2 regions of the Bradyrhizobium sp. MV1.5 genome follow, and region 1 is predicted to be linked to the other one. Evidence: predicted binding sites of a transcription regulator. Region 1 holds the regulator's gene; the other holds the start of a gene.
The links. The regulator LexA, encoded in region 1, represses DNA repair genes until DNA is damaged. The targets are predictions, from matches to a motif close to TGTTCNNNNTGTGTTCNG.

Region 1 (4,605 bases):
TGTATTTGTCGTCCAGCATCGGCCTGCGCAAACCGGATGCGGAAGCCTTCGACCACGTCGTTGCGGCGATCGGCGTGCCCGCCGGGCGCATCGTGTTCTTCGATGATCTTGCTGAAAACATCGAGGGAGCGCGGGCGCGCGGCTTGACGGCGGTGCATGTGACCTCGCCGCGTGACGTCGGGAACGCGTTGAAGGCATTGGGCATCTGACGACGATCCGTCGGCGCGAAGCCCATGGAAGGTGCGCCCGACGGAACTAATTCGAAAGATTTTGGAACCAATCACTTTGTGCATTTTTATACAGAGTTCCCGGAACAGAATACCGTCTTCAGGAGTCTACAGCCCGTTGGGACTTCTACGAACGGGTGCATCACCGTGTTGGGCAAAAACTACCTCACTAGGCAGGCCTCTCTTCTCCTTGAATTCGCCAGGACAACTTCAGACTCGGACCTTTCCGCCAAGCTCGTGAGCAAGGCCGCCGACCTGAAATCCCAGGCCGATCCGCTGCCAGACAAAGACCAGGGGCCGAAGGCGCCCGACGTAACTCCCGGGCGGGCAGGGAGCTGATCAGTGGCGCTCGTCGTTCTCCTCTTGTCATGATTTTCGTCGCTTCCATGACCACTCTCCTGCCGATCCGTCACCTCGTGCCCCGACGCGCTTAATGCCGCCTTCCGGAACAATGTGAAGCGGCGGGACGACTGCGCCCGCTGAGCCGTTTTTGCCTCCGCGCCCGCGCTCGGCTAGAAGACTTGCGGAACATTCGCCCGAACGTGCCGAGCAGGAGTTTTCGCCGTGGCCTTGATGCCGGTTTCCGATGCGCTTGCCGCGGTGCTGGCGGGTGCAGAGCCGCTGCCGGAAGACATGATTTCCCTCGACGAGGCCTACCATCGCGTGCTCGCGCGTGACGTCGCCGCGCGACGCACGCAGCCGCCGCAGGCGATGTCCGCGATGGACGGCTACGCGGTGCGCGCGGCCGATGCCGCGACGATCGATTCGGAGCTCACCGTCATCGGCGAAGTCGCGGCGGGCCGGCCGTTCGCGGGGACGGTCGGCGCCGGCGAGGCCGTGCGGATCTTCACCGGCGGCGTCGTTCCCGCTGGCGCGGACGCCGTCGTGATCCAGGAGGACACGGTCGCCGCCGGCAAGCGTATCACGATCAAGGAAGCCGCGGTCGCCGGACGGCACATCCGCCGCGCCGGCGTCGATTTCCGCGAAGGCGACGTGCTCCTGCGCAAGGGAAGCCGTCTCACCGAGCGCGACCTCGCGCTCGCCGCCGGGATGAAACATCCGCACCTTGCCGTTTTCAGGCGACCGAAGGTCGCGATTCTCGCCACCGGCGACGAGCTGGTGATGCCGGGCACCACGCCCGGCCACGGCCAGATCGTCTATTCCAACGGCTACGCCCTGCACGCGCTCGCCCGCAGCGAAGGCGCCGAGACCATCGACCTCGGGATTGCCGCCGACACGCTGGAGGCGACCACCGCCGGCATCCGCCGCGCCCGCGAGAGCGGCGCCGACATCCTGATCACGACCGGCGGCGCATCGGTCGGCGACCACGATCTGGTCCAGCAGGCGCTGCGGGACGAAGGCATCGCGATGGCGTTCTGGAAGATCGCGATGCGGCCAGGCAAGCCGATGATGCACGGACGACTCGGCGCAATGGGTGTGATCGGCCTGCCGGGCAATCCCGTGTCGTCCTACGTGTGCGCTTTCCTGTTCATGGTGCCGCTGATTCGCGCCCTGTCGGGCCGTTCGGTGATTCACCATCGCCGTGAACGCGCCGTGCTCGGCCGCGACGTCGGCGCCAACGACCAGCGCGAGGACTATCTGCGGGCGCATCTGGAGGAGCGTGACGATGGCACACGCGTCGTTCTTCCCGTCAATCATCAGGACTCTTCGCTGCTTGCGAATCTCGCTGCAGCGCAGGTACTTCTCGTACGCGCACCATTCGCGCCGAAGGCCGAGACCGGCACGGCTTGCGAAGTGTTGCGGCTCCCCGTCTGAGCGCCTCGGCAACGCGCGTTCCGCGAAGTTTGCCCTGTTCACGGTAAATTAAGCAGTTGCGGAACATGTATCGAACATATAGTGTCCGTTCATGATTTGTTTCGAGCATGTAGCGGCTTATGGCCGAATTCAGCGTCTCGGAATCGGACGACATCAACCGGGGGACTTTGGTCGAGATGTTAACGCGCAAACAATACGAGCTTCTGCGGTTCATCAGTGAACGTCTGAAGGAAAGCGGCGTACCGCCCTCCTTCGACGAGATGAAGGATGCGCTCGACCTGCGCTCGAAGTCGGGCATCCATCGCCTGATCACGGCGCTCGAGGAGCGTGGCTTCATCCGACGCCTGCCCAACCGCGCCCGCGCGATTGAAGTCATCAAGCTGCCGGAGCTCCAGGCGGCCGCCGGCAGCCGCCGCGGCTTCACGCCGAGCGTCATCGAGGGCAATCTCGGCAAGGTGCGTGCGGGCTCCAGCCTGCCCGCTGACGAGGGCGAACGTCCCGTGGCGGTGCCGGTGATGGGCCGCATCGCGGCCGGCACGCCGATCGAGGCATTGCAGACCCGCAGCCATACCATCAGCGTACCGCCTGACATGCTCGGCTCGGGCGAGCATTACGCGCTCGAAGTACGCGGTGATTCCATGGTCGAGGCCGGCATCCTCGACGGCGACATGGCGCTGATCCAGCGCAACGAGAGCGCTGATACCGGCGACATCGTGGTGGCGCTGATCGACGACGAGGAGGCGACGCTGAAGCGCTTCCGCCGTCGCGGCGCCTCGATCGCGCTCGAGCCCGCCAACGCAGCCTATGAGGTCCGCATCCTGCCGCCCGACCGGGTGAAGATTCAGGGCAAGCTGATCGGGCTTTACCGGAAGTACTGATACCGGGAGTACTTGATGCGGGAGTGCTTCATACGGGAAGTACTACATGCCGGCCATCGCCGGTCAGAGATTGGAGCGGATCATCGTCCGCTCCGGCTGGATAGTCTTTCTGGTTCTGCACAGACTATCCGGCCCTTTGTCCGGCACTCGCTCCTCGCGACGCCCAGGAAACAGCACCGCTTCGCGGCTCGAATGTTCGCGGAAACAGCGGCTAGCACGCGCCTCCCAAATGCATCGCAGCGTGCTTTGTTCCTATTGAATTCGGGAAAGATAATGTGATCGCGGCTCGCTGAGACCAGCCGCAGATTTGCCCACAACCAAGCAGAGCGTTCGTGCTTCAACTCTGATAGAGGCCTGCGCCTCGATTGAGAGACGCGGGTTGCTATCCCAGCATGAGGAGCACCCGATGTGTGACTACAGCCTGCATGCCGTCGCGTCGCGCCCCGCCGAAGTCGGCGAGACGATTGTCACGACAAGCTTCCGCGGCACCTCGACGCGCGGCTTCGCCTCCGCAGCCGATCCGTCTGTTGCGGTCTGCCTGCTGCCGGGAACGGAGCTGGCCTTCGCCGACGACGTCCGCTACGACAATCGCTGGATCTGGACGCGCACCATCAACTCCCGCGTGGGCAAGTTCGGCAAGATCGATCCGCACGTTCCCGACCGCCATCATGACGCGATCGAATTCCCCGACGGCAAATACGTGCTGGTGACGCAGCTCGTCGAAGGCCAGCGAGCGACCGTGCTGCAACTGCCGGTGACTCAGTCGGTCACCGAGCGCGAGAACAAGGCGCAAATCATCGCCGACAGGCAGCCGACCGTCACGCACCTGCCGATCGGCTGACACAGCCGCCCTCCGGCTACGAGGTCGGAGGTCAGGATTGAATCGCCATCGCCGGCCGTGGCCGGCGAGAAGGTGTGGTTTGCGCCCGGCGAATCCGAGCGGATGCGCCACCCCACTGCATTGCTCCGCACCATCAGATCAATCGTCGGCCTGCAAGTCCGTCTCCGCGGGCGTTGCGTCCTTGATGCGGGACGCGGTCGCCTTCGGCGCAAGGCTGCCGTCGAAATCACCCTCGCCAGCGCCGGCCGGCAACCAGGGGCGGCTCGTGCCTCTCGCCCTCACCGCCTGAACCACAAATCCGTCACCGCGCTGCGCCAGCGCCAGCGCGCTCTGGCTGGCGAGCCGCTGCCGATCGACCACCATCGCCGCGCAATCGGACGGCGCGGGACGTGTCGTCACCACCAGCGCGGCCCGACTGCAATCGTCCACGAGAGCGTCGACGCGCAGTGCCAGCGCGACCAGCCTCCCGTCGGCCAGTGGCGTCACGCAGCCGGATTCGTCACAGGACACGCCATCGGCCAGCGAGGCTCTGCCGGCATCGCGCGGATCGGCGTCGGCAGCGAGCCATTCCTTGAGCAGAAAGCTGTCCTTGTTGGTCCTGATCAGGTGCAGATATCCGTCCCTGCCCCGCACCGCGACGCTCGCGCCATCCCCGGCAATCAGGACGTCGGGCTGCCGCGCCGACAGTCCCCAGAGGATCGCTGCCAGCAGCACCAGGGCGCCGGACCAGCGCAGCGGCGTGCGCAACAAGCCCAGCACGATGATTCCCAGGCTCGCCGCGATCAGCGGCGCGATCCCGAACGCCGGGATGCGGCCGACCGCGCCGGGCAAGGCCGCGACCCAGCGGGAGACCGCGACCATCCACTCGATGCCGATCCCCATC
Region 2 (4,605 bases), on a different contig from region 1:
GGTGCGGACGAAGTCGGTCCAGTCCGCGCCGGTGCGCGGCGGCACCGGGAGCTGGCCGAGCGCGGCGAGCGGATCGGAGCTCTCCGCCATCTGGTCGAGCACACGCTGTGCCGTCGCAGGTCCGATGCCCGGCAGCAGATGCAGGATGCGAAAGCCGGCGACGCGGTCGCGCGGATTCTCGGTGAAGCGCAGCAGCGCCAGCACGTCCTTGACGTGCGCGGCATCGAGGAATTTCAGCCCGCCGAATTTCACGAACGGGATGTTGCGGCGGGTCAGCTCGATCTCCAACGGGCCCGAATGCGAGGACGTCCGGAACAGCACCGCCTGGTGCTTCAAGAGCGCGCCTTGCTCGCGATTGGCCAGCACCTCCTCGACGATGTAGCGGGCCTGGTCGGCCTCGTCGTGCACGGTGACGAGCTGTGGTTTTTGCGTGCCGGCGCGGTCGGTCCAGAGGTTTTTTGTGAAGCGCTCGCGCGCCAGGCCGATGACGCCGTTGGCCGCCGCCAGCACGGGTTGCGTCGAGCGGTAGTTGCGGTCGAGCGTGATCATCTCGGCGCGCGGCGAGAAGCTCTGCGGAAAATCGAGGATATTGCGGACAGTGGCGGCGCGGAACGAATAGATCGACTGCGCGTCGTCGCCGACGACGGTGAGGCCGCGACCGTCCGGCTTCAGCGCCAGCAGGATCGAGGATTGCAGGCGGTTGGTGTCCTGATATTCGTCGACCAGCACGTGATCGAAGCGGCCGCCGATTTCTTCCGCGATCAGCGCATCGCTCATCATCTGCGACCAGTAGAGCAGGAGGTCGTCGTAATCGAGCACGTGCTGGGCCTGCTTGGCCTCGACATAGGCTGCGAACAGGCTCTTCAGCTCGGCCGCCCAGCCTGCGCACCAGGGGTAATGCGCCCCCAACACCTTCTCGATCTCCATCTCGGCATTGACGCAGCGCGAGTAGATCGACAGGCATGTGCCCTTGGCGGGAAAGCGGCTCTCCGTCTTCGACAATCCGCGCTCGTGCCGGACCAGGTTCATCAGGTCGGCGGAATCCTCGCGGTCGTGGATGGTGAAGGCAGGATCGACGCCGATCCGCTCGGCATATTCGCGCAGCAACCGTGCGCCGATGCCGTGGAACGTGCCGGCCCAGCTGAGCGCGTCGCGCATGATCGCGGCGTTGTTCTCGCCAAGCACTTTTCGGGCGATGCGCTCGACCCGGCCGGCCATCTCGGCCGCTGCGCGGCGCGAAAACGTCATCAGGAGGATGCGGCGCGGATCGCTCCCCGCGACGATCAAATGCGCGACGCGATGGGCCAGCGTATTGGTCTTGCCGGAGCCCGCACCGGCGATGACGAGCAGGGGCGCGCCCACGGTCGCACCATCGGCCACGCCATGCTCCACGGCGCGGCGTTGCTCCGCATTGAGCGTGTCCAGATATGTCGCCACGAATCGCCCCGGTGAAACAGCCAGAGTCGGCGATCCCGTTGCGAATCGCAATGCGTCTGGACGGGACCGATGTTAAGACCCAGGGACAAGACGGCCCAAGGTTCCATTCCCAAAAAAGCGCCCCCCGGCATGACCGAGCTCAAATCCGACCAGTTCGAGATCTGATCCAGCGCTTCTATGTCGGGCCGACCGGGCCGAACAATTAGGCCTGCCGCTCATTCGCCGGAGGGCGTCGCGCCAAACCCGTCGGCCGGCACGTAAAGCTTGACCGGGCGGATTTCGTAGACCGCTGACGGATTGACCTGGCGCAGGGTCCGCGCGGCCGCGATCGCCTCCTCGTCCGTGTCGTATTCGACGAGGTGGAAGCCCAGGAGCTGCTCCTTGGTCTCGGCAAACGGGCCGTCCAGCACGACGCCCGCGCCGGGGCCACGCAAGGTGCGGGCCTTTCGGGTCTCGTCCAGGCGGGCGGCCGGGCCGAAATGCCCGCTTGCCCGGAGGGGCGCCTGAACCTCGATGACTTTGGCCACGACCGCGGCGTCCTTCTCGGGCGTCCAGGACAAGATCTCGTCTTCCACGTGATAGGCCAGGATGGCGTAAAGCATTCGTCACCTCGTTGATTCTCGCTGCGCGCGTCCGAAGGACGTATCACCACCGTCGCAGCCGACAACGGGGTCGGGGAAAATATTGCGTCGCCGGGTGGGGCGACGAAACCTTCCCGAAACCCGATTGCGGCCGAAAGGTGTGAACGCCGCCCGAAATCGACGCGACTGATTGCCACCAAGAACACTTCGGAGGCGGCCATGTCGACCATCAAGATCATCTGCAAGATCATCTGCGACGCGCGTCGGGCGGGAAAGTCGGATGGTGCGGATCTGCACGACCAGAGCGGCCACCATCGCTATTACGGCAGCTCGGCCGAGAGCGGCGGCGAGCGCATCGTCGAGAGCCGGCGCGGCAAGCGGCCGCGTGCAATGAGCGTTTGCGGCTTCTAAGCCCGACGCTTGCAAAACAGCCTGCGACAATGAGCGTCGTGCAGATATCGATCGCCGCGATACCGTTCCTGCTCTCGCTCGCGAGCAGGTCCGGCAAGGCGATCGCGCCATGCCTGCTTGCGGGCATCTTCACCGTGCTTCTCGGCAGCGAGCCGCCGCGGGCGGCCATGGCCTGGTGCGTCGGGCTGTTGATCGCGGCGGTTGCGGTGCGGGAGCGGACTCGCGCGAACTGACCGCGTGTCACATCCCGCTCAGCACCTGCTTGATCAGCGTTTCCCGCAACCGGGCAAGTTCGCCGCTCGCCTCCATCTGCTCGATCATCCTTCCGACCTTCGGCACGAGATCGCGATGCCGCTCATGCAGATGGTGGTAGATGCTGATGCGCTCGAGGGGCGGTGAGAGCGGGTGGATCCTGGCCTGGAGATTGAGTTTCCTCACCGCAGCCAACCCGCTGAAGAGGTCGGCGACCATCACGTCGAAGCGGTCGGCATCGAGCATCTTGACCATGTTGTCGAGGCTTGTGGTCGCCGTGACCCGGGTCATGCCGCGCGTACCGGCTTCCGAAGAGCCGACGCCGCGTACGATGCCGATGCTGTAGTCCCTGATTGAATTCCAGCCGGCGACGTCGAACTGCAGTTTCGTGGTGAAGACAGCGGGCTCGATGTAATTGATCGCGGGTGTCACCTGGATCAGCGTCGGGTAGTCGCGAGACAACGTTCCGATCCGCTGGACCTCGCCGTCGACCTGGCCGGTGCTCGATAGCGCGAGCGCGCGCTTGCCGGGGACATCCTCGAATTCGAGCTTGATGTTCAGCCGGGCATAGACCGCGCGGAGCATCTCGCCGCCGACATATTGATCGGGGATATCGGCGATGCGTGCCAGCCGGATGACCTCTTGCGCCTGCGACGGGCCTGCCGCGAGCAGCAACAGGCAGACCACGACTATCCGCCTCATGAGGCATCTCCCTGGCCATGCCTTCGGCGTGCCCTGCTACCATCCGATGCCGCGCGATTTACCGCAGATGGCAGCTGCACCGGTCCGCAACGTTTGCAGCGCGTTCCCGTTGTGCGGGCGGCTCCGGACTTTCACCGATGTCATTCTAGCACGCGAGGTGGTAGTTTGCCGGGGAATCCTGCTGCTGGGCGCAAGATATGACCCCGTCGAACTCAGGCCGCCCAAGGGCCGACAGGATCAAGGGCCGACAGGATCGCCACGCGTATCGCCTCTGAGGCAGCGCCTCACCGTACACTTTGCTCGCGGCTGCGACCGGTAGGCTGAGCAGGCGCCGCCATTTTCGGGGACGTGGTGCATGGGCAACGCAGGTGACGATGATATCAAGCGCGCCCGCGCCATTACGCCGGTGGCTGCGAAGCAGGATTTGACCAGCATTGGTGCAGCGCTCGCGCCTCCGATGTTCGGGGCGCTCCTGGCGCGGATCTTCAACTGGTCGCGCAGCGGCGTCGGGCCCCGGCTGCTTGCCGCCGTGCTGCTGTTCTCATCGGTCGTGACGCTGACCCTGACCGCGCTCCAGCTCTATCTGGATTACAATCGCGAGGTCGGACTGATCGAGACGCGGCTGGACGAGATCGGCAGCAGCACCGCGGGCAGCCTCGGAGAGAGCCTATGGAATCTCGACCAGAACCAGCTCAAGCTCCAGCTCGACGGCATTTTGCGGCTGCCTGACGTCCGCGCGGCGGAGGTCCGCGAGATCGCCGATCGGCCCGATCCGATCCGTGTCGAAGTCGGCGAGCGAAACACCCGTTCGATCATGACCCGGGAATTTCCGCTGACCACCATGGTGCAGGGGACCTCGCGCACCATCGGCACGCTCCGGGTCGAGGCGACGCTGACCGACGTCTATCAGCACTTGCTGAACAGGGCCCTCGTCATCCTGGCGAGCCAGGCGGCAAAGACGTTCCTCGTCTCGTTGTTCATCATCTACATGTTTCATCTGCTGGTGACGCGGCATCTCGGCTCCATCGCCGAGTACGTCGGCAAATATAGCCTCGGACGGCCGCCGCCGCCGCTGCGCCTGGAGCGCCGGCCGCCTGACGAGGCCGACGAGCTGGACAAGGTGGTCGTTGCTTTCAACGCGATGTGCGCCAACCTCGAACACGCCTATGGCGAGTTGCGCGAGGCCAATGGGAATCTCGAGCGTGACCTGAAGATCCGGCGG

Region 2: AC0L2J_RS08130 (ATP-dependent helicase) is a predicted target of LexA. The motif match lies at 1,589-1,606, and genes of this name have one in related genera.

Annotation. Positions count from the first base shown of each region.
Region 1 is NZ_JBVVPL010000027.1:43,716-48,320, forward strand. Features, by position in the region: gene AC0L2J_RS23490 (HAD family hydrolase) at 1-209, shown strand, start outside; gene AC0L2J_RS23495 (molybdopterin molybdotransferase MoeA) at 792-2,003, shown strand; gene lexA (transcriptional repressor LexA) at 2,180-2,881, shown strand; gene AC0L2J_RS23505 (hypothetical protein) at 3,288-3,722, shown strand; gene AC0L2J_RS23510 (ComEC/Rec2 family competence protein) at 3,861-4,605, opposite strand, start outside.
Region 2 is NZ_JBVVPL010000006.1:99,240-103,844, forward strand. Features, by position in the region: gene AC0L2J_RS08130 (ATP-dependent helicase) at 1-1,437, opposite strand, end outside; gene AC0L2J_RS08135 (YciI family protein) at 1,653-2,039, opposite strand; gene AC0L2J_RS08140 (hypothetical protein) at 2,238-2,429, shown strand; gene AC0L2J_RS08145 (hypothetical protein) at 2,459-2,662, shown strand; gene AC0L2J_RS08150 (substrate-binding periplasmic protein) at 2,670-3,383, opposite strand; gene AC0L2J_RS08155 (ATP-binding protein) at 3,739-4,605, shown strand, end outside.